Regions from separate parts of the Paenibacillus sp. Y916 genome, predicted to be linked through region 1. Evidence: predicted binding sites of a transcription regulator. Region 1 holds the regulator's gene; each other region holds the start of a gene.
What was found. The regulator CtsR, encoded in region 1, represses protease genes until heat stress. The targets are predictions, from matches to a motif close to ATGGTCAATAAAGGTCAAACA.
Positions count from the first base shown of each region.

Region 1 (7,769 bases):
GATGCAATACTCACTGCGATCGCTAAATCTACCGCGGGTTCATCAAGCTTCACGCCTCCGGCAACGTTAAGATACGCATCCTGATTCTGAAGGAACATCCCCATTCTTTTCTCTAAAACGGCAATAATAAGACTCATTCTATGATGATCAATCCCAGTACACATTCGACGTGGGGATGGGAAATTGGTAGAAGTAATTAGCGCTTGCAGTTCAACAAGGACAGGTCTTGTACCTTCCATACTTGCAACAACTGTTGAGCCCGCTACTCCAAGAGGTCTCTCTGAGAGGAATAGCTCCGATGGATTCTCCACTTCATTAAGACCGCTTTCACTCATCTCAAAAATGCCAATTTCATTCGTCGATCCGAACCGGTTCTTCACCGCCCTAAGCAAGCGATACGTATGATGTCTTTCTCCTTCAAAATAAAGCACACAATCCACCATATGTTCAAGCATTCTCGGTCCTGCAATCGCTCCTTCTTTAGTAACATGACCCACTAGAACGGTTGCGATACCTTGACCTTTAGAGACACGCATAAATCGGGCAGTACATTCCCGAACCTGAGATACACTTCCAGGAGCACTTGTTACCTCAGGCAAATAAACAGTCTGAATCGAATCGATCACTAGAAAATCAGGTTTAACGCTTTCGATAGCTTCTTCGATGGCTTCCATATTCGTCTCACATAGAACGTATAATTCGGCAGATAGCGCACCGAGCCGATCAGCTCGTAACTTCGTCTGTTGTACGGATTCTTCACCTGAAATATAGAGCACCCGAAGTCCTGACATAGATAAAGAATGCGATGTTTGGAGAAGCAATGTTGATTTACCAATACCCGGGTCACCACCAACGAGGACAAGTGAACCTGGAACGATTCCTCCACCTAGTACTCGATTTAGTTCGGCAATCCCCGTGTCCACTCTTCCTTCTTTGCTACTTTCTATACTTATGATGGGGAGTGGCTTTTCTTTACTCTGAAAAAGGGAAGAGTTCATACCTTGTGTCTTAACGACACTTTCGGTCTCCTCCACCATTGAATTCCAGGCCTGACAGCCTGGACATTTCCCATACCATTTCGGCGATTCATATCCGCACTCGGTACAGTTAAACTTTATTTTAAGCTTAGCCATTGTTCTCTCCTTAATTAAATAGCACAGTAAGTTATGCTAATGATGTCGAATTCACGCTATTATTAAGTTTACCACCAAGATGGAATGAACTAAAGGTAAATCCTCGCTCATTTATTCCTTCTATATATGATTTATCGTAAAGAAGGGATGAAAAGTTTACATCATCCTTAATTAAACTGAGATACACTCTGATGAGGCAGAGGACTTTTCACATTATAACCACTTTCCAGCTTCTCCAATCTCCTGTAGTTGCGGATGCAAAAGCGGTTGGAAATGCAGTTACAGTTATAGCTGCAGTTGCATAAAGTGCACTTAAATTCGGCCAAATTCCATTAAAGCTAACTTTAGTTGCATTGAAGGTAGCTAGTTACTGGAAAATATCACTTTTCATCGTTATCACCACTTTTAACTGTAGTTTAAACAACTATTTCTCTCGACCGCACTTTTGTGTATGAAACAACTGTACTTTTTGCATCTATTTCCCTCTACCATACCTTTGTACTTGAATTAACTGCACTTTCTGCAGTTGCGAGCGTGGGGGTGACGGTGGCGGCGGGGAGCATGATGATGGCGGTGGTGATGACTATTCAACGTTTGTGACTACTTAGCTTCTGCAACTGCGGCGGTAGGCCCCGGATGCTGAGTGCATCGGGGAGTGGCGAAGTTTTAACGGAACTCACAGACCTTATTCTATGAATAGATGCCCATTTGGAATTTTAACGGAAATACAGGCCTCTATATGCGAATAAGTTTCCATAATCCAGAGAAAAGCGCATAATAAGGTCGCTCACTTCCGTTAGATTTCCAAAAGTGACGTTTGAGACACAATAAGGTCTGTCACTTCCGTTAGAACACTTACGAAACTCCACTTCCACTCCTACTTCTACTTCTACTTCTACTTCTACTTCTACTTCTACTTCTACTTCTACTTCTACTTCTACTTCTACTTCTACTCCTACTCTCACCCTCCACCAACCTTACGACTTCCCTCATTCCCCTCGATCGAGCCTATTAAAATGTAAAAAAAGTAGTACCCTCCATCATTAAGAGGGTACTACTTCATTATTACATTTCGCACAATTTACAAGAGTACAACGCTACCACGGGTGGGTCCTATGGGCTTAATTGTTCTTAGTTACCTACCTCGGGTATATCCGATCCAATACGTTATTCTTGTTCTTTGTTATCTGCTTCAGGAGTATCCGATGGACTGTTCTTAGTTACTGTCAACCCGTCTTCCCCTTTATCAATAAGAAGGGAATCTCCTTTGCTAATATTACCTGTTAGTAGTTCTTCAGATAACCGATCTTCAATATGCTTTTGGATCGCCCGACGAAGTGGTCGTGCACCAAAGGCTGGATCATATCCTTCTTTAGCCAAGAATGCTTTAGCTTCATCTGTTAATATGAAATCCACATCATGTTCCTTCAATCGTTTACGAAGTTCCTCAGACATCAATGTTACAATCTCTGCAATATGTTTCTGTTCCAATGAGTGGAATACGATGATTTCATCAATCCGGTTCAAGAATTCTGGTCGGAAAGTCTTCTTCAGTTCACCCATCACTTTGTCCTTCATGTTGCCATAATCGGCTCCCCCATCTTGCACAGCCGTGAAGCCCAACGTTGAATTACGTCTGATCGCTTCTGCTCCTACATTGGAAGTCATGATAATAAGTGTGTTGCGGAAGTCAACTACACGACCTTTGGAATCGGTCAAGCGACCATCTTCTAGCACTTGTAGTAGAATATTAAATACATCAGGATGCGCCTTCTCAATCTCATCTAACAGTACGACAGAATATGGCTTGCGGCGTACCTTCTCCGTTAATTGGCCACCTTCTTCATACCCTACATACCCTGGAGGCGCTCCAACGAGACGAGACGTCGAATGTTTCTCCATATACTCAGACATATCAATCCGTACTATAGCATTCTCATCTCCGAATAATGCTTCGGCCAACGCACGCGCTAGTTCTGTCTTACCTACACCTGTTGGTCCAAGGAATACAAATGAACCCATCGGACGCTTAGGATCTTTAAGTCCAGCTCGAGCACGTCGTACCGCTTTACTTACGGATTTGACCGCTTCTTCTTGTCCAACTAGACGTTCATGTAGAATCGATTCCATATTCAGAAGACGTGCTGTCTCTTCTTCTTTCAGCTTACTCACCGGAATTCCAGTCCAGCTTGCCACAATTTGAGCGATATCGTCTGGTGTCACTTCAGAATCCGTGCTTCCTTGTTTCTCTTTCCACTGATTCTTCGTAATATCTAACTCTTCACGAATCTTTTGTTCAGTATCACGTAGAGCAGCTGCCTTTTCGAATTCTTGGCTTTGGACAGAGGCATCTTTTTCCTTGCGAACATCTTCAAGTCGACTTTCTAATTCTTTCAAATCCGGTGGAATCGTGTAAGAATTCAATCTTACTTTAGAACCGGCTTCATCAATTAGATCAATGGCCTTATCTGGCAAGAAACGGTCTGGAATATAGCGATCCGACAATTTAACTGCTTCAACAATTGCTTCATCCGTAATCTTCACACGGTGATGTGCTTCATAACGATCACGCAAGCCGAATAGAATCTGAACAGCTTCTTCCGGTGATGGTTGATCCACTACAATCGGCTGGAATCTACGCTCTAAAGCTGCATCTTTTTCAATATACTTACGGTATTCATCGAGGGTTGTAGCCCCAATACATTGTAATTCTCCACGAGCAAGGGATGGCTTCAAAATATTAGATGCATCGATAGCACCCTCCGCTCCACCAGCACCAATCAACGTATGCAATTCATCAATGAAAAGAATAACATTACCTGCTTGGCGAACTTCATCCATAATCTTTTTAAGACGATCTTCAAATTCACCACGGTATTTAGTTCCAGCTACAACAGATCCCATATCGAGTGTCATAACCCTTTTATCACGAAGTGTCTCAGGAATTTCATTATTAATAATTTTCTGTGCAAGTCCTTCAGCAATGGCTGTTTTACCTACCCCAGGTTCACCGATCAATACTGGATTATTCTTGGTTCGGCGACTAAGCACCTGAATAACTCTCTCAATTTCCTTACTACGACCAATGACTGGATCTAGATTACCTTCTCTAGCAAATGCCGTTAGATCCCGTGCCAAGCCATCCAACGTTGGTGTATTCACATTCGCTTGTGTTCCACTATGGCTTGATACCGTTTCATTGCTGCCAAGTAGTTGCAACACTTGTTGACGCGCTTTATTCAGGCTGATCCCTAAATTGTTAAGTACTCGTGCAGCCACACCTTCACCCTCACGAATAAGACCAAGCAAAATATGTTCTGTTCCAACGTACGTATGTCCCAGCTTACGAGCTTCGTCCATTGAAAGTTCAATCACTTTCTTAGCGCGAGGAGTATAGGCGATATTCGTTGGCTGTTCTTGTCCTCGACCAATCAGTGTCTCCACTTCATCTTGAATCTTCTCGAGTCCTAGACCAAGCCCAACTAAAGCCTTAGCAGCAATGCCATCTCCTTCACGAATTAAACCAAGCAAAATATGCTCTGTACCTATATTATTATGACCTAAACGAACCGCTTCTTCTTGAGCCAATGCGAGCACCTTTTGCGCACGTTCCGTAAATCTCCCGAACATCATAACTCCTACACCTCCATGAAATTTAAATTCTTCTTATTGTATATTATCTTGAGAACCTAACTTCTTCCGAATTAACCTAGCACGATAGACGTCACGTTCCTCATTAGTAATGGCTTCCCCGAATGTCTTTTGAAGAAAACCCGCTTGGGTCATAACATTCAATTCATTCATTACAGGGGTGGATGGCCCCTTAATAATACCCAAATCAACACCAAGACGAACATCAGATAGCCGTTGTGCAGCCTCTTTCGAGTCTAACATTTCTGCATATAACAAAATTCCGTATGATCGTTGTACACGATCCGTCATTCGAAGCTTCGATTCATTGAGCAGTCGTTCACGAGCATTCTGCTCATGTTCAATAATTTGCAACACAACACTGTGTAGATTATCGATAATTTCATTCTCTGTCTGTCCCAGTGTAATCTGATTCGATATTTGAAATATATTACCTACAGCTTCACTACCCTCGCCATAGATTCCTCTTACCGTTAAGCCTACTTGGGATACCGCTGACAAAATCCGATTGATCTGCTGTGTCATCACCAGTGCTGGTAAATGCATCATCACCGAAGCTCTAAGTCCTGTTCCTACATTGGTCGGACAACTTGTTAGATAACCGCGTGTGGCATCAAATGCATAATCAATATGTGCCTCAAATATATCATCAAGGGCTGTCGCCTTCTCCCAAGCATCACGTACCTGGAATCCTGGATATAGACATTGAATGCGCAAATGATCTTCTTCGTTAATCATAATGCTAATGGATTCATCTTCACTTAGAATAACTGCACCATGTTCTGATTCGTTAGCCAGACTTGGACTAATCAGATGCTTCTCCACAAGAACTTTTTTGTCCAATGGTGAAATGTCATCTAAGTAAAGCATATGGAATGTACCAAATGATTCTAATGGTTCATATTTCTTCATGTCTGTTAGAGTATCTCGCACCACCATCGATTGCTCACTTGTCGCAAGCAAGGGGAATGGAATATGCTGTATGTTGCGCGCCACTCGAACTCGACTACTTATCGCAATGTCGGAATCGTTTGCGTCACCGAGCATCCATTGACTAAGCGCTTGTTCGGTGAATCGGAGATTTGGCATTACGCATTCCTCCTTCTAAAAAGAACTTTACTCTTCTGACAATCCCTTTTCAAGCTCTCTAATCTGATCACGAAGTGCTGCAGCCTCTTCAAATTCTTCTTGGATAATTTGTTGTTGCAGCTCAGACTTCAGATCCTGTAACCGTCGTTTAACTTGTATTTGAACGCCACCCCTTATCGGTACTTTGCCCACGTGAGCAGTACTCCCGTGAACTCTTTTGAATAAGGGATCTAGACGATCGTTGAAATATTTATAACACGAACTACATCCAAAGCGTCCAGCTTTACTAAATTGTGAGTACGTCATGCCACATTCTTCGCATCGTAACGTTTGAGCGCCTTTCGAGGTACCGGATTGAATCTTCTTAGCTGCGTCGAAGTCAATGAATCCCGACAATAAGCTATGAATCGAGAATCCTCCTGTTACCCCAGGAATCATCTCGCCCTTCTCACGAGCACATGATTCACACACATGAAATTCCGTTTTCTCTCCATTTACAATCTTGGTAAAATGAAGTGTGGCCGGTTTGTTTTCGCATTCTTGACAAAGCATGTCGATGTACCTCCCTTTCTTCGTAGGTCATTTACCTAATAAAGAGATCAGCATCGCTTTCATCATTCTGGCACGTATCTCATCCCTGTAAGGTAGCTTGATCATGAGGCATTCCCTGGAGATCGCTGCACGCATTAAAGTAGCTTCGCGTTTGCTTAGGAAACAGGATCCCTCCAGTTGATAGATCAGCCCTTCCGCTGTCGTCTGGTCGATATCTTCACCAATCGTCTGTCTTAGATGGGTATGAAGTTCAGAGTGTTGCGGAAGATCAATTCGTTGAATCCGAATATAACCTCCACCGCCTCTCTTGCTCTCCACAAGATAGCCCTTCTCTAACGTAAAGCGAGTACTGATGACATAATTGATCTGTGATGGTACACAGACAAACTTCTCAGCCAGATCGTTGCGTTGAATTTCCACTGTTCCTTCGGGACTTTCATGCAGAATATTCTTCAGATATTGCTCAATAACATCAGAGATATTACGCATCATTCATCCTCCAGTTATCAACCTCAACTCTTTCGTGGTTACCCACTTCCCAAGATGTAGTTCTATTCCTCATCTCTTCGTTGGTTGACTTTGACTTTCTTTGACTTTGTTAATATTATATCATATTCTTTGGTTTTGCCAAGGGGTATTACATATTTTTAGTGTGGACCTCTCTAAGCAATAATATTCTTGCAAGCTGGGATTATCGAGTAAGATCAGGCAAATCCTTAGTTGGCTTGATAATATGCTCTACAAAAGAAGAATTATTAGTTTAAAGGAAAAGTAGCTAATGTGAGTTTTAGTTGCAGAAAGGACAGTTAAATGTTGCGATTTGCGGATAAGTGGCGATTTTCAAGTAATTAAGTGTAGATTTGCAACTAGATTGGCGTCAGAAGCAATTTAGCTGAATTTAGCTGTACTATGTGCAACTGCATGGTGAGTTGGGGAAGTGTTGGGAACGATGTCTAGTGGTTGGGGCAAGTTGATGGGTTGTGGGCTGAGGTGCAGTCGTTGGGGCGAGTTGATGGGTTGTGAGCTGAGGTGCAGTTGTTGGGGCAAGTTGATGGATTGTGAGCTGAGGTGCAGTCGTTGGGTAGCTGAGGAATTGGGTAGCAGTGGTCGAAGCGCAGAAAAATGAAGCCTTGAGCCGCTGTAGAAAAGTAAATAGATAATTAGTTGTATAAAAGGCAGTTAGTTTGAAGGAAAAGTAGCTATAGTGAGTTTTAGTTGCAGAAAGTACAGTTAAATGTTGCGATTTGCGGATAAGTGGTGATTTTCAAGTAATTAAGTGTAGATTTGCAACTAAATTGGCGTCAGAAGCAATTTAGCTGAATTTAGCTGTACTATGTGCAACTA
Region 1 is NZ_JBXCJA010000019.1:54,866-62,634, forward strand. It holds gene radA (DNA repair protein RadA) at 1-1,133, opposite strand, end outside; gene AC1TO9_RS24075 (hypothetical protein) at 1,850-2,098, opposite strand; gene clpC (ATP-dependent protease ATP-binding subunit ClpC) at 2,301-4,766, opposite strand; gene mcsB (protein-arginine kinase McsB) at 4,800-5,873, opposite strand; gene mcsA (protein-arginine kinase activator protein McsA) at 5,901-6,425, opposite strand; gene AC1TO9_RS24095 (CtsR family transcriptional regulator) at 6,453-6,914, opposite strand; gene AC1TO9_RS24100 (hypothetical protein) at 7,363-7,551, shown strand.

Region 2 (7,769 bases), on a different contig from region 1:
TAGAGGAGAAACAATCCATAAGTCATCGTGGGATTGCTTTGCGAGAGTTAATCGATCGCTTGCAGAAATGAATGTTATTACAGGAGAATAATCAAGCTGAGGAATACGATATGGCTTGATTATTCATTAATTGATAAGAAGGCTGCCCTTGGGCGGCCTTCTTTTTTCAAAGTCATACAGATATATGCCGAAAGAGAGCATAATACGCCAGAACGAGTAGTAAATTTAGCGTATCAGAATGCATTAGACGATGTCTATAGAATGATATATGAGCTTTGCTCAGAGGAGACCCGTATGCAGATGAGGGAGTCTGGGGTAAGCGCGTTTCTTCATTCATACGATGGATAATAACCAAAAAATAATACTTATATCCGCTCACTAGTGTAACCATACTAATACCAGGAGGTGATCGTAGTGGCGGATAAATATAAGAAAAATAAAGGCAACAAGTATGCCCATAATAATGAATTTGCTGAGGATGTCATGTCCAAGAATCATGCACAACACGTTCAAGATAAAGTAAACTGGCGTCGTGGAAATAAGTAATTTAAAATTAGCTATTGATTAATTGTGAGGGTGCGGTATAATAAACAACGCACCCTTTTCATCAGGAGCAATGTTATATGATCATGTCTTAGTAGCTCAGCTGGATAGAGCAACGCCCTTCTAAGGCGTCGGTCGGGGGTTCGAATCCCTCCTGGGACGTATACAGAAAACTCTCCATTATGGAGAGTTTTTTTGCGTTCTAGGGAGTGAGAACCCTATCTTTTGATTCAAAATGGGCATCTGTACAATCAGAATATCTCCGTTAACTATAGAATGCTCTTATCAAACAATAGGAGGTATGTTATTTTATGGTTAGAGTGAGCCCGTGGTTTCAAAGACTATGCAACCAATTTTCATCCATTTATAGGTGGAGAACATGAAATAGATCCGGGTCCTGTTTGTTTAGTCATTCTTCTTCCGATTCTTTGATCAGTGCGCGACGAGAATTACCTTTAAGTTTATCCACAATTATTATTATTTCTCATTGGAAAAATAGTGAATATTTGATAAGATAGCATAAAGGCCTCCTACACGAGGTCTATATTTTTATGGAGGGATAAATAATGGTACTATTTTACGTCGAATTTGAAAGGGAAAATCTTCAAACAGGAGGTGAAATCTACTATGAACCATAGTACGATCCTCCAAAACTCCAATACACAGTTGGTAAACCAGCTGGTTTTCTTTGATGAAGAGAAGAAGTTCTTCTTGATGCAATATATACCAGATGATTCTAAAGAGCAGAAAAGGATCGATCAAATTCTTTCTATATATACGACATCGCTTGAAAAGATCATTTCTGAACGAAAAGAAGGCTCATTAAATTCTATGGTTCTTATTGGTAGCGAGGTGACCCTTCGTTATGAGGATGATGGTTATGAGGAGAAGTACATCATTGTGTTCCCTCATCAAGTAGATCCAAGTAAGAACTGGATTTCATTTCTATCTCCGATGGGATTGCAACTATTAATGACTGAAATAAATAAAACGTATGAAATTATCGTACCTTCAGGTCATATTGGAGTGAAGATACAAGAAGTTAAATATATGAATTACGGTAATATAGACAAATAATAAGGAATGTTGCATGATGAATGAGTAGTAAAGTAATTGATGAATTTAGGAGGGCTTATATGATACAGGTTAAAGAGTTCGTAGATTCAGATAATTCCTATGCAGAGAATAAGGCGAATCAGTTTTTAGCTGGATTAAAAGAGGAACAAGTGATTAATATACGTTATGGATCGGTAGTGAAATCCAGTGTATCCAAAACGGAACGTCAAAGAAGCACGATCTTAGTCGTCTATAAGACAGCAGAATAGCGTAAAAGCAAATAGTATTGTATACGTTTTCTTAAGGATTCTTTATACATTTACTCTAAAGTGGTATCCCACATTTCGATTGTTGCAATTACCATAGCTAGTATCTGTCTGTAACACAAAAAAAAGCCCTCCAAAAAGGAGGGCTTTTTTATAATATGTCCCAGGAGGGATTCGAACCCCCGACCGACGCCTTAGAAGGGCGTTGCTCTATCCAGCTGAGCTACTGAGACTCGAAAAATCAACAATGAATAATATATCATGGATGCGATAGAATATCAAGCACTAATTGTGTTGAATTTTTTTTTGATTTTAAAGAGGGTATGATATAATCTACAAATGTGAGTTTAAAAGATGACTTTTTGAACAACCTGTACAATTAACAGAGTTTAAGCAAAGAGAGGAGGGGCACTTATTAACGACATCATTTCCTCTGCGAAAGATAATCTGATTCTTTTTCCAAAAACATTGGATTATTACCAAATACAACTTACGCTTATGTTGGAAAGTGAACGCTATGGTGAGGCGATGGATTTACTTCGCTTTCTACTTCAATGCCAGGGGCAAGAAGAGAGATATGTTGATGAATGGCAGGCTTTACTTGAATGGTTAGAGACTGCTTTTCCTCAATATATTTCTGGAGTAGATAATGAACAAGCAACTATAGATGGTGAAATTGAATTAGATGAGGAAGATCTAGCTCGGCGTAATGCGGAGTGGAAGTTTGCTGAAGATGCTGATTACGCTAATAAATTGCTAAGCATTGTGAAGAATGAAGTCTTGTCTGAACAGACGATGCTCGCATTGGAACAACTCTCCTACTTGAATGGCGACGCCATTAATCAGGAGTTGGTTAATTGGTTGCAGAGCCATGACATTCATCCACTGCTTCAATATCGAGTTCTACAGACATTACATCAGCGTGGTATGCAAGGAAGTATTACTTTTATGAGGGGACAAGAACAGGTTGAAGTTGATATTGAGAGTATTCCGACAAAAGATAGCGAATTTCCGCTAGTTGTTCAGCAAATTGTAGATCGGGTTGCTCAGTACACTGAAGTTCAAGAGCCGACCTTGTTTTATTTCGCTCAAGAGTTATGGTCACAATTTATTAAGGCGGTATATGGAACAAATGCTTATCTATCCATGTTAACAGAAGAAGATTTGGTAATGGATATATGGGCGGCAGCGCTCCATCAGACGGTATCTGAAAGTCTAACAGGAAACCGCAATGAAGAGGAGACTCGGGCAATATACGGGATTACAGAGAACTTCCGTTTTCGATTCGAACAAGCCTACCGAGTGATGAAACAGTTTGTTACAGAAGGTGAAGCATAATAAACTGTTATGACGCCTTTTTGAACATTTACTTTTAATATAATAATTAATTTAGGATTCTAGGTTGAACCTACCCTTGAAAAAAGGTACAATGTTGTTTATACTATAATGGTTGTTCTGTGCGTGAAATATAAGGATTAAGTATAGAGTGGAACTTATACTTTCTTATTTTCTATAAATAAACCATGAGAATTATTTTGGAGGGGAAGGCATAAAATGAAAGCAACTTGGGAAAAAATAGAGAAGAACCTTGGGGTTCTTGAAGTTGAAGTAGAAACAGAGCGTGTAGCTGAGGCGCTTGATAAAGCTTTTATGAAAGTATCTAAGAAAGCTAATGTACCTGGATTCCGTAAAGGAAAAGTACCGCGTTCTGTCTTTGAAGCACGTTATGGAGTAGAAAGCTTGTATCAAGATGCTATTGATATTTTGCTTCCAGAAGTGTACACACAAGCGGTAGACGAAACGGATATCTTCCCGGTAGATCGCCCAGAAATTGATATTGATCAATTTGCTAAAGGTGAAGTATTTAAGTTCAAAGCTAAAGTTACTGTTAAACCAGAAGTAACTTTAGGTCAATACAAAGGCGTAGAAGTACCAACACAAAAAGTTGAAGTTACTGAAGATGAACTGAACGAAGAATTAGTTCGCTTACAAGGACGTCATGCAGAGCTAGTTATTATTGAAGAGGGTACTGCTGAGAATGGTGACATCACAATCATTGATTTTGATGGTTCCGTTGACGGTGTTCCTTTTGAAGGTGGACAAGCTGAGCGTCATTCTTTGGAACTGGGAAGCGGTTCGTTCATTCCAGGCTTTGAAGAACAAGTTATAGGATTGGCTACTGGCGATCAGAAAGACGTTGAAGTAACATTCCCTGAAACTTACCAAGTAGAAGAATTAGCTGGTAAGCTAGCTGTCTTCAAAGTGAAAGTTCACGAAATCAAGCGCAAACAACTTCCTGAATTGGACGATGAATTCGCTAAAGATGTAAGTGAATTCGAAACATTGGATGAGTACAAGGTAGACTTGAAGACACAACTAGAATCACGTAAAGACCAAGAAGCGAAAGGTGTTCGTGAAGGTCTTGTAGTGGATAAAGTTGCTGAATTAGCAGAAGTTGATATTCCACAATCGATGATTTCAAGTGAAGTTCAGAATATGATGACTGATTTCGATAATCGTCTTCGTTCACAAGGTATGGATCTTGAGATGTTCTTAAGCTTCTCAGGTCAGACTAAGTCTGATCTTCAAGAGCAAATGAAAGTTGATGCAGAGAAACGTGTTCGTAACAATCTCGTACTTGAGCAAGTTGCTAAGGATGAGAAGATTGAAGTTACCGAAGAAGACGTTACGAGTGAATTGGCTACATTGTCTGAATCATACAAGCGCTCTCCTGAAGAACTACGTAGTGTTCTAGAAGCTAATGGATCATTGAACAGTCTACGTGAAGAGATTTCTCTACGCAAAACAGTTGATTTCCTACTGTCTAACAGTAAGGAAGTTGCTCCTGTAGAAGTTGAAGATGAAACTCCAGAAGAAGACAAATAAGAAAATTATTATAGTGGTTGATGAGGTGCGTTTTTTTGACGCGCCTCATTTTTACCTAAACTGACCAAAAAATGGATAATACATGTGAAAATTGGGTTTGTTTTAAAAAAAAGGACGGTATAGCCGTGTTTGCTTGATACATACTTATTTAAAGGGATTATGTTGCATACTTATTGCGTATGTTGAAAAAATGACATCGCGCTTCTAACATGTTAAAATATTGATGAGATATGAAATTGTATTTTTAAAAGGAAAAGAGGTTGGTCAAATGAGTCTCGTACCTATGGTTGTTGAACAAACCAGTCGTGGAGAACGTTCTTCTGATATTTACTCCAGATTGCTTAAGGATCGCATTATTTTTCTGAGTACTGCCATTGACGATGATGTTGCCAATCTTGTCATAGCACAGCTGTTATTTCTAACTGCTGAGGACCCAGAGAAGGATATTAGTCTATATATTAACTCACCAGGTGGTTCTGTCACAGCGGGAATGGGGATATATGATACAATGCAATTCATAAAGCCAGATGTATCTACGATTTGCGTGGGTATGGCGGCAAGTATGGGATCTTTGCTATTGACCGCGGGAGCGAAAGGTAAGAGATTTGCGCTGAGTAATAGCGAAGTGATGATTCATCAGCCTTTGGGAGGTATTTCAGGGCAGGCATCAGATATACGGATTCATGCGGATTGGATCTTGAAGACAAGAGAAAAGCTTAATCAAATATATGTAGAACGAACCGGTCAACCTCTTGACAAAATCGAGATGGATACGGATCGTGATTTCTTCATGAGCGCTGAAGAAGCAGTGTCTTATGGACTTATTGACAAAGTACTATCTTCACCGAACAAATCTTAAGGGGTGGTAATATGTTTAAGTTTAATGATGAGAAAGGGCAACTTAAATGTTCTTTCTGTGGTAAAACTCAGGAACAGGTGCGTAAATTAGTTGCAGGTCCTGGCGTTTATATATGTGATGAGTGCATCGAGTTGTGTACTGAGATTGTAGAGGAAGAGCTAGGGCATGAGGAAGAAGTGGATTTGAAAGATATCCCGAAGCCTAAAGATATTTGCGATATTCTCGATCAATATATTATTGGGCAGAATCAAGCTAAGAAATCATTGTCTGTTGCGGTCTATAACCATTACAAACGAATTAATACACAAAGTAAGATTGATGACGTAGAGTTATCTAAGAGTAATATCCTCTTGTTGGGTCCTACTGGATCAGGTAAGACATTGCTAGCTCAAACGATGGCCAAAATTCTTAACGTACCTTTTGCAATTGCAGATGCGACATCATTAACTGAGGCTGGCTATGTGGGTGAGGATGTTGAGAATATTCTATTGAAGCTTATACAAGCAGCTGATTATGACGTGGAGAAAGCGGAACGTGGCATCATCTATATTGATGAGATCGATAAAGTGGCTCGCAAGTCGGAGAATCCATCGATTACACGCGATGTATCGGGTGAAGGGGTGCAGCAAGCCCTTCTTAAAATTCTTGAGGGAACTGTTGCATCTGTTCCGCCTCAAGGGGGACGTAAACATCCTCATCAAGAATTCATTCAGATTGATACTACAAATGTATTGTTTATCTGCGGTGGTGCTTTCGACGGGTTGGAGCAATTAATCAAACGTCGTATCGGTAAGAAGGTAATCGGATTTAACGGCGGTGGAGAAGCTCAGAAAGATCTGAATCCTGGTGAGTATCTATCTATGGTTCTACCAGAGGATCTGTTGAAATTTGGTCTAATACCTGAATTTGTAGGGCGCCTACCTATCATTTCAAGTTTGGAGCCTCTAGATGAGAACACATTAGTTCGGATTCTTACTGAACCGAAGAATGCATTGACTAAACAGTATCAAAAACTGTTGGAAATGGATAATGTGAATCTGGAATTCGAACCTGCAGCGTTGGTGGCTATTGCTAAGGAAGCCATTAAACGTAATACGGGTGCTCGTGGTTTAAGAGCAATCATTGAAGGCATTATGCTTGATGTGATGTTCGAGGTTCCGTCTCGCGACGACATCGAAGATTGCGTTATCACCGAGCAGGTAGTTCAAGAGAAAGTAGTTCCTGAATTAAGTGCCAGCACTAAGGTTAGCAAGAATCAAGAAGAGAGCGCCTAAAGGGTTGTGAATACCATAGGGCTTATGTAGATAGATTGCCGAAGTTCCACTTCCAGCCCTGTACGTGCAGCTATTGACGTCGGGGCAAGGGGTGGAGTTTTAGCGTTAAAGGGAGAGGCTAACTATGTTTTCAAGAAAAGACACACGTTCTGTTAAAGTTGGAGACCTGATCATAGGTGGAAATAACGATGTGATCATTCAAAGCATGTGTACGACGAAGACGGCAGATGTGGAAGCAACAGTGGCTGAAATATTACGTTTAGAAGAAGCGGGTTGCCAAATGGTGCGGGTTACCGTTAATAATGAGGAGGCCGCTGCTGCAATCAAAGAAATAAAGAAACAGATTCATATCCCATTAGTTGCGGATATTCATTTCGATTATAGATTAGCTTTAGCTGCTATTGAGAACGGCATTGATAAAGTGCGCATTAATCCTGGTAATATCGGACGTCGCTCCAAGGTAGAAGAAGTCGTAAAAGCCTGTAAAGCGAAGGGAATACCTATACGAATTGGGGTTAATGCTGGTTCACTTGAGAATCATTTGCTTGAGAAATATGGTTATCCGACACCTGATGCTATGGTTGAGAGTGCACTTTTTCATATAGGAATACTGGAAGAGTTGGACTTTCATGATATTATCGTTTCTTTAAAAGCATCGGATGTACCTATGGCTCTCGAGGCTTATCGCAAGGCCGCTGAAGTTATCCCATATCCATTGCATCTAGGGATCACGGAAGCAGGAACGTTGTTCTCGGGTACAATTAAGAGTTCGGCAGGTATTGGTGCTCTACTCTCTATGGGGATCGGTAACACCCTACGGATTTCGCTTAGTGCGGACCCTGTCGAAGAGGTGAAAGTAGCACGTGAGATTCTAAAGGCATTTGG
Region 2 is NZ_JBXCJA010000004.1:46,089-53,857, reverse strand. It holds gene AC1TO9_RS10925 (XTP/dITP diphosphatase) at 1-71, shown strand, start outside; gene AC1TO9_RS10920 (hypothetical protein) at 415-546, shown strand; tRNA gene AC1TO9_RS10915 (tRNA-Arg) at 632-705, shown strand; gene AC1TO9_RS10910 (GreA/GreB family elongation factor) at 1,171-1,620, shown strand; gene AC1TO9_RS10905 (sporulation protein Cse60) at 1,680-1,868, shown strand; tRNA gene AC1TO9_RS10900 (tRNA-Arg) at 2,025-2,098, opposite strand; gene AC1TO9_RS10895 (hypothetical protein) at 2,334-3,203, shown strand; gene tig (trigger factor) at 3,420-4,751, shown strand; gene clpP (ATP-dependent Clp endopeptidase proteolytic subunit ClpP) at 5,020-5,610, shown strand; gene clpX (ATP-dependent protease ATP-binding subunit ClpX) at 5,622-6,884, shown strand; gene ispG (flavodoxin-dependent (E)-4-hydroxy-3-methylbut-2-enyl-diphosphate synthase) at 7,009-7,769, shown strand, end outside.
Region 2: clpP (ATP-dependent Clp endopeptidase proteolytic subunit ClpP) is a predicted target of CtsR. The motif match lies at 4,799-4,819, and genes of this name have one in related genera.

Region 3 (7,769 bases), on a different contig from region 1:
ATTCATTACTTCGATATACTGTGGATACGAGCTCAAAAAGTACGAAGAATATGAATCATTGTGGAGGGAATTTTGAGATGAATAAGGCTATGAGATGGGGCGCTGCAGCTATAGTGGCAGGAGTTCTATTGACAAGTGTGGGTTATACAGGACAAGTAACGGTCTTTGCTGTTGGAAATACGAAGAATACTGTCGAACAACCAACTGTCATTTTAGAATGGAAAGGTACTACACTCTCTCAACGTGGTGTGATAAGTAACGGGAACACCCTCATCCCTGTGACTGCATTGCGGGATCAACTGGGACTGTCATTACATTATAATCCGGGTACGAGAACATATAGTATTGGTAGTGGGTATAGACAGTTGAACATGGATTTAGCTGAGAATCGAGTAAATACAAATATTAATAACTTCTATGTCAATGAATATGAGGTAAAGAATATCAAAGGTAATTTATATGTTCCATTTCGATTAATAAGTGATTATTTGGGCTATCAAGGGGTGTGGAATCCATCTCTTAAATCATTGAATATTACTCCTAGGGTAGAGAATGACCTATCGGTTACAACAAATAAGCTAGAAACAAAGACAAAGGATGCATTATTTATTGTTCGCTATCCTACCATTAGTGACCTTGCGGATGCCAAGGTAGAGAAATCAATCAATACGGTGCTGGATAACCTTAAGGATGAATTCGTTGAAGCGTCGAAAGAGCAGGCCTCTAAAAGAGATAGTTCTGTTGAGCAAACCTATCAATTCTTTCAGAACTATATCGTGTCATACAATGAGAATGGTGTGTTAAGTCTTATCATAGATCAGTACGGTTATATTGGTGGGGCTCATGGTGGTACAGTTCGTATAGGGTTGACCTTCTCGTTAGACGATGGAAAGATACTATCACTGAATGATCTATTAAAAGGAAAGAGTCCTGATTATAATGAGAGATTGGACAAGCTTGTTCTCAAAGGACTACAAGACAATGATGGTTATTTTGGTGAATTTAAAGGATTGACTGGTGACGTGAATTATTTTGTGAAATCAGAGGGAATAGCATTGTTCTTCCAACAATATGAATATACGGATTATGCTACGGGCATTCCAACGTTCGTCATTCCTTTTCATCAGATTCTACCTGAAGGTACGAGAATGTTTAAGTAATTCTGTTATTGTAAAAGCCCTCACTCCTGTAATATACGGAAGTGAGGGCTTTTTGTCTTTAATTAAAGTGCTAATGGTTTCTCTAAGACTTTGTCGATCAAACCGTATGTGAGAGCATCTGAAGCACTCATGAAGTAGTCGCGGTCCGTATCTTTCTCAATGCGTTCCAGCGGCTGTCCACTACGTTCAGCTAAAATATGATTTAACTTATCGCGGAGCTTGAGGATACGACGAGCGCGAATCTCAATGTCTGATGCTTGACCTTGTGCACCACCTAGAGGTTGGTGAATCATGATCTCGCTATTTGGAAGCGCGTAACGCTTACCGATCGTGCCAGCAGTCAAAAGGAATGCCCCCATAGAAGCGGCCATACCTACACAGATTGTAGATACATCTGGTTTAATATATTGCATTGTATCGAATATCGCCATTCCGGCTGTAATGGATCCACCAGGGCTGTTTACATATAAGGAGATATCTTTCTCCGGATCTTCAGCAGCTAGAAATAGCATTTGTGCAATAATGGAATTGGCAACCATGTCATTAACTTCAGAACCTAAGAAAATAATGCGATCCTTCAAAAGTCTAGAATAGATGTCATATGCGCGTTCGCCGCGGCTACTTTGTTCAACGACCATAGGAATATAACCCATGTGGAAAGCCTCCCTTATACTAACTAAATTAGTTGTTCATTATAAATACGATTGCCGTATTTACCACTTGATAAACATTTTAAATCATAAAGTCAGGGAAAGTCAAACTATTGATAAAAAAAAGAGCCATGATTGGCTTTGATCTGAGTTGGTTAAAGTTATATATAGCTATCATAATAATTAATGGCGCGCCCGCGAGGAATTGAACCTCGATCTCAGGCTTCGGAGGCCTACGTCATATCCATTTGACCACGGGCGCAAAAAGAGATAGCAAAAATGATTATATGATATATACGTTAGAATAGCAAGGAATTGTTACATTTATAATCATCATACATCATGATGTATAAGAAAATCGGCAGTAGTAAATTATACTACAATGAATACTTGCAAGAGAAGCGAATATTGGTTAGAATAGTAGTGGGACTTAAAAAGTTTACCCGGGACATTTTAAGACCATGTAGAACGATGCAGGAGTGGAAAGCATGCGCAATTTAATAGAAATACAAAAGCAGCTTCTGCCTGATCTCATGGAAACTCTCAAGACAAGGTACACTATTCTTCACCGAATTTTATTACTTGATATTGTCGGTCGCAGAACGCTAGCAGCGTCACTTCATATGACGGAACGCGTGTTGCGTGCCGAAACGGATCTTCTGAAATCTCAAGGTCTCATTGAGATTGAAAGTATGGGAATGAAGATTAGTGACTCGGGTAGGAGACTACTGGATTCACTTGAGCCCATCGCCAAGAACCTTTTTGGACTAACAGATTTGGAAGATAAAATCCGCCTAGCCTATGGACTGCGTAAAGTAGTGATTGTACCTGGTGATTGTGAGTCGTCGCCGGTCGCTAAGAAAGAACTGGGACGTGCAGGAGCGAAGGCTCTGTTGAGCGTCATGGGTAATGAAGACATCATCGCTGTAACGGGAGGTTCAACACTCGCTGCAGTTGCTGAACAACTAACACAACCTTCGTCTGTTAATTTGAAGGGGACCTGGTTTGTACCCGCTCGTGGGGGCTTAGGGGAGAGCGTGGAATTTCAAGCGAATACTATAGCTTCCACGATGGCTAAGAGTGTAGGAGCCCAATATAGGCTGTTACATATACCAGATCTACTTAGTGATGATGCCTATCAATCGCTAGTCCAAGATCTTAATATTCAGGAAATTGTTCAGACGATCAGACAGTCGCGAATTATAGTGCACGGCATCGGTAATGCGCTGGAAATGACACGCCGTAGAAGATTGGACCTTGCGACTATTCAGGGCATCCAAGATGAAGGCGCGATTGCAGAGTCATTCGGTTATTATTTCAACGAGCATGGTGCTATGGTTCACAGAATGATGACCTTGGGTCTTCGGCTGGAAGATATTATGAATACTGAAATTGTGATAGGGATTGCAGGTGGAAAGAGTAAGGCTAGTGCGATACATGCTGTTCTCCGATTCGGTCAGGAAGATATATTGGTCACGGATGAGGCGGCCGCATTAGAGATTGAGAGGGAAATGGAAGAATATCCTCTTAACTAATTAAGAAAAACGATTAGCATCTTGCGAAATCTGATGACCTTGTTGTCATGAAAGGTGTAACAGCCTTTTTTGAATAAATAAAACGAAACTTTGGGAGGAACTAATCAATGACTGTAAAAGTTGGTATTAATGGATTTGGACGTATTGGTCGCCTTGCATTCCGCCGTATTCAAGCTGTGGAAGGAATCGAAGTAGTTGCTATTAATGACTTGACAGACGCGAAAATGTTAGCTCATTTGTTAAAATATGATACAACACAAGGACGTTTTGACGGAGACGTTGAAGTTCATGACGGATTCTTCAAAGTAAATGGTAAAGAAGTTAAGGTTCTTGCTAACCGTAACCCTGAAGAATTGCCTTGGGGCGAGCTTGGTGTAGACATCGTTCTAGAATGTACAGGATTCTTCGTATCTCAAGAAGCAGCTGAGAAGCATTTGAAAGGCGGCGCTAAAAAAGTCGTTATCTCTGCTCCAGCAACAGGCGATGTGAAGACGATCGTTTACAACGTAAACCATGAAACTCTTGATGGTACTGAAACAGTTATTTCTGGTGCTTCTTGCACAACGAACTGCCTTGCACCAATGGCTAAAACGTTACAAGATCAATTCGGAATTGTTTCAGGTTTGATGACTACAATTCATGCGTACACTGGCGACCAAAACACTTTGGATGCTCCACACTCTAAAGGAGATTTCCGTCGTGCTCGTGCAGCAGCTGAGAACATCATCCCTAACACTACCGGTGCTGCTAAAGCAATCGGCCTAGTTATTCCTGAACTTAAAGGTAAATTGGACGGTGCAGCTCAACGTGTTCCAGTTGCAACAGGTTCATTGACTGAATTGATCACTGTTCTTGACAAAAAGGTAACTGTTGATGAAGTTAACGCAGCTATGAAAGCAGCTTCTGATGCAGATTCTTTCGGATACACAGAAGACGAAATCGTGTCATCTGACATTAATGGTATTACATTTGGATCATTGTTTGACGCAACTCAAACAAAAGTATTAACTGTTGGCGACCAACAATTGGTTAAAACAGTAGCTTGGTATGACAATGAAATGTCCTACGCAGCACAACTTATTCGCACGTTGGAATATTTCGCTAAATTGGCTAAGTAATATTAGCTAGAATTCATAAACATTTAAAGAGCGGAAACAGGTGTTCAATGTTTCCGCTCTTTGTAAAATTATAGAGATGTTATTCCTTGGATTTGCAGAGTATTAAAATCTATGGGTGTGGAGGAACGCAGAGATGAATAAGAAGAGTATAAGTGATGTGCAAGTAGACGGATTACGGGTCTTTGTTCGTGTCGATTTCAATGTACCGCTCGAAGATGGTAAAATTACTGATGATACACGTATTCGTGAAACGCTACCAACTATTAATTACTTGGTGGAACGCGGAGCAAAGGTTATTCTAGCAAGTCACATGGGACGTCCGAATGGTCAAGTGGTGGAATCTTTACGTTTAACACCTGCTGCTGAGCGTCTTTCAGAATTACTTGGTAAGAAGGTAGCTAAAGCCAATGAATCTGTAGGCGAAGCTGTTAAATCCCAAATTGCTGATATGGCTAATGGTGATGTATTGTTACTTGAGAACGTACGGTTCTATCCTGGCGAAGAGAAGAATGATGCTGAACTTGCGAAGCAATTCGCTGAACTTGCGGATCTATTCGTAAATGATGCTTTTGGTGCAGCTCATCGTGCTCATGCTTCTACAGAAGGTATTGCACACCATTTGCCAGCGGTATCTGGACTATTAATGGAGAAAGAACTGTCTGTACTAGGCAAGGCGTTCTCTACACCTGAGCGTCCTTTCACGGCAATCGTTGGGGGATCCAAGGTAAAGGATAAAATTGACGTTATTAATAACTTGCTCAACCTTGCTGACAACGTGCTTATCGGTGGTGGACTAGCGTACACTTTCTATAAAGCACAAGGTCATGAAATTGGTCTATCCCTATGTGATGATTCTAAGCTTGAAACTGCACTAGGATTTATCGAGAAGGCTAAAGAGTTAGGTAAAAACTTCATGCTTCCGGTCGATATTGTCATTGCTGATGATTTCAGCGCAGATGCCAATGTTCAAATTGTTGATATTGATAGCATTCCTGCAGGTTGGGAAGGCGTAGACATCGGACCGAAGACACGTGCTCTTTATGCTGATGTGATCAAAAACTCCAAGTTGGTTGTATGGAATGGACCTATGGGAGTATTTGAAATGGAGCCTTTCGCAGGGGGTACACTTGAAGTAGCACAGGCTTGTGCGGACACTAGCGCTTACACGATTATCGGTGGCGGTGATTCAGCTGCAGCGGCTGAGAAATTCAAACTAGCAGATCAAATGAACCATATTTCTACTGGTGGTGGAGCTTCGCTTGAGTTCATGGAAGGTAAGAAACTTCCTGGTGTAGAGGCATTGAACGATAAATAATTCCCATTATTGGTTTATGTATAGGAATGTAAGGGAATAAAAAGGAGTGGATAGCTATGAGAACACCTATTATCGCGGGAAACTGGAAGATGTTCAAGACCGTTCCAGAAGCTAAAGCGTTTATTGAAGAAATTAAAGGTAAGGCAGAAGTAGCAGGTGTGGAGAGTGTTATTTGCGCTCCGTTCACTAATCTTCCAGCATTGATGGAGGCTGTTAAAGGTACTTCCATTAAGATTGGAGCACAAAACCTACATTTTGAGGATGATGGAGCTTACACTGGCGAAATTAGCGGTGTAATGTTGAAAGATCTAGGCGTGCACTATGTCATTATTGGACACTCAGAGCGTCGTGCTTACTTCGCTGAGTCCGATGAAATTGTAAACAAAAAGGTGTTTGCTGCTTTCAAACATGGCATTACTCCTATCGTATGTGTCGGCGAGAAATTGGAAGAGCGTGAAGCTGATCAGACGAAAGCGGTATGTAAAGTTCAAACTGAAGGTGCCTTGAAAGGATTAACTGCGGAACAAGCAGCACAAGTAGTTATTGCCTATGAGCCGATTTGGGCGATTGGAACAGGGAAATCTTCAACAGCACAAGATGCGAATGAAGTGATTGCTTATATTCGTGAGCTTGTGAAAGGTTTGTATGGAGAAAATGTAGCAAATGCTGTACGTATTCAATATGGCGGTAGTGTTAAGCCTGAGAATGTCGTAGAATATATGGGTCAAAGCGACATTGACGGTGCATTAGTCGGCGGTGCAAGCTTACAACCAACTTCATATGTTCAACTTGTTGAGGGGGCGAAGTAAGATGCCAGCACCAAGACCGGTAGCCTTAATTATTATGGATGGTTTCGGATTGCGTAATACTGCAGAAGGTAATGCGGTAGCACAAGCGAAGAAGCCGAACTATGATCGTTTGATGAGCCAATATCCTAACTCCACTCTGATTGCTTGCGGTGAAGAGGTGGGATTGCCAGTAGGGCAAATGGGTAACTCCGAGGTTGGTCATCTTAATATTGGTGCAGGCCGTATCGTCTATCAGAACCTGACCCGCATCTCCAAATCGATTCGTGATGGTGACTTCTTTGAGAATCCTACATTGGTTGACGCTGTTCGTCATGCCAAGGATAATAAGAAAAAGTTACATTTGTATGGCCTTCTATCTGACGGTGGCGTACACAGTCATATTGATCACGTATTTGCGATGTTGGATCTAGCTAAGAAGGAAGGCTTGGATGAAGTGTATATCCACGCATTTCTGGATGGGCGAGATGTCTCTCCTGATTCAGGCAAACAGTTCATTGAGCAATTGAATGCTAAGATTGCTGAGGTCGGTGTCGGTACGATTGCAACTGTGCAAGGACGTTATTATGCGATGGATCGTGATAAACGTTGGGAACGTGTTGAGAAGTCATATCGTGCCATCGTTTACGGAGAAGGACCTAAATATACGGATGCGCTTAAGGCAGTAGTCGAATCTTACGAGAAGTCTGTTTTTGATGAATTTGTAGAGCCTACAGTTATTGTAGACGAACAGGGACAGCCGTTGTCTACGCTTGAGAGTGGGGACTCTGTCGTATTTTTGAACTTCCGTCCAGATCGTGCCATTCAATTATCGCAAGTATTCACCAATAAGGACTTCCGCGGTTTCGATCGTGGGCCGAAGTTCCCGGAGAACTTGCACTTTGTATGCATGACTATATTTAGCGAGACAGTTGAAGGTTATGTTGCGTATGAACCAAAGAACCTAGATAACACGCTCGGTGAAGTATTGGTTCAGAACAACAAGAAACAACTGCGTATTGCCGAAACAGAGAAATATCCGCATGTCACCTTCTTCTTCAGTGGCGGACGTGATGTTGAACTACCAGGTGAGACGCGTATTCTCATTAATTCACCCAAAGTAGCTACTTATGATTTGCAGCCAGAGATGAGTGCCTATGAAGTAGCAGATGCTTGTGTGAAAGAGATCGAAGCAGAGAATCACGA
Region 3 is NZ_JBXCJA010000007.1:187,470-195,238, reverse strand. It holds gene AC1TO9_RS16265 (PdaC/SigV domain-containing protein) at 78-1,160, shown strand; gene clpP (ATP-dependent Clp endopeptidase proteolytic subunit ClpP) at 1,223-1,813, opposite strand; tRNA gene AC1TO9_RS16255 (tRNA-Arg) at 1,998-2,072, opposite strand; gene AC1TO9_RS16250 (sugar-binding transcriptional regulator) at 2,299-3,345, shown strand; gene gap (type I glyceraldehyde-3-phosphate dehydrogenase) at 3,453-4,463, shown strand; gene AC1TO9_RS16240 (phosphoglycerate kinase) at 4,597-5,778, shown strand; gene tpiA (triose-phosphate isomerase) at 5,835-6,587, shown strand; gene gpmI (2,3-bisphosphoglycerate-independent phosphoglycerate mutase) at 6,589-7,769, shown strand, end outside.
Region 3: clpP (ATP-dependent Clp endopeptidase proteolytic subunit ClpP) is a predicted target of CtsR. The motif match lies at 1,902-1,922, and genes of this name have one in related genera.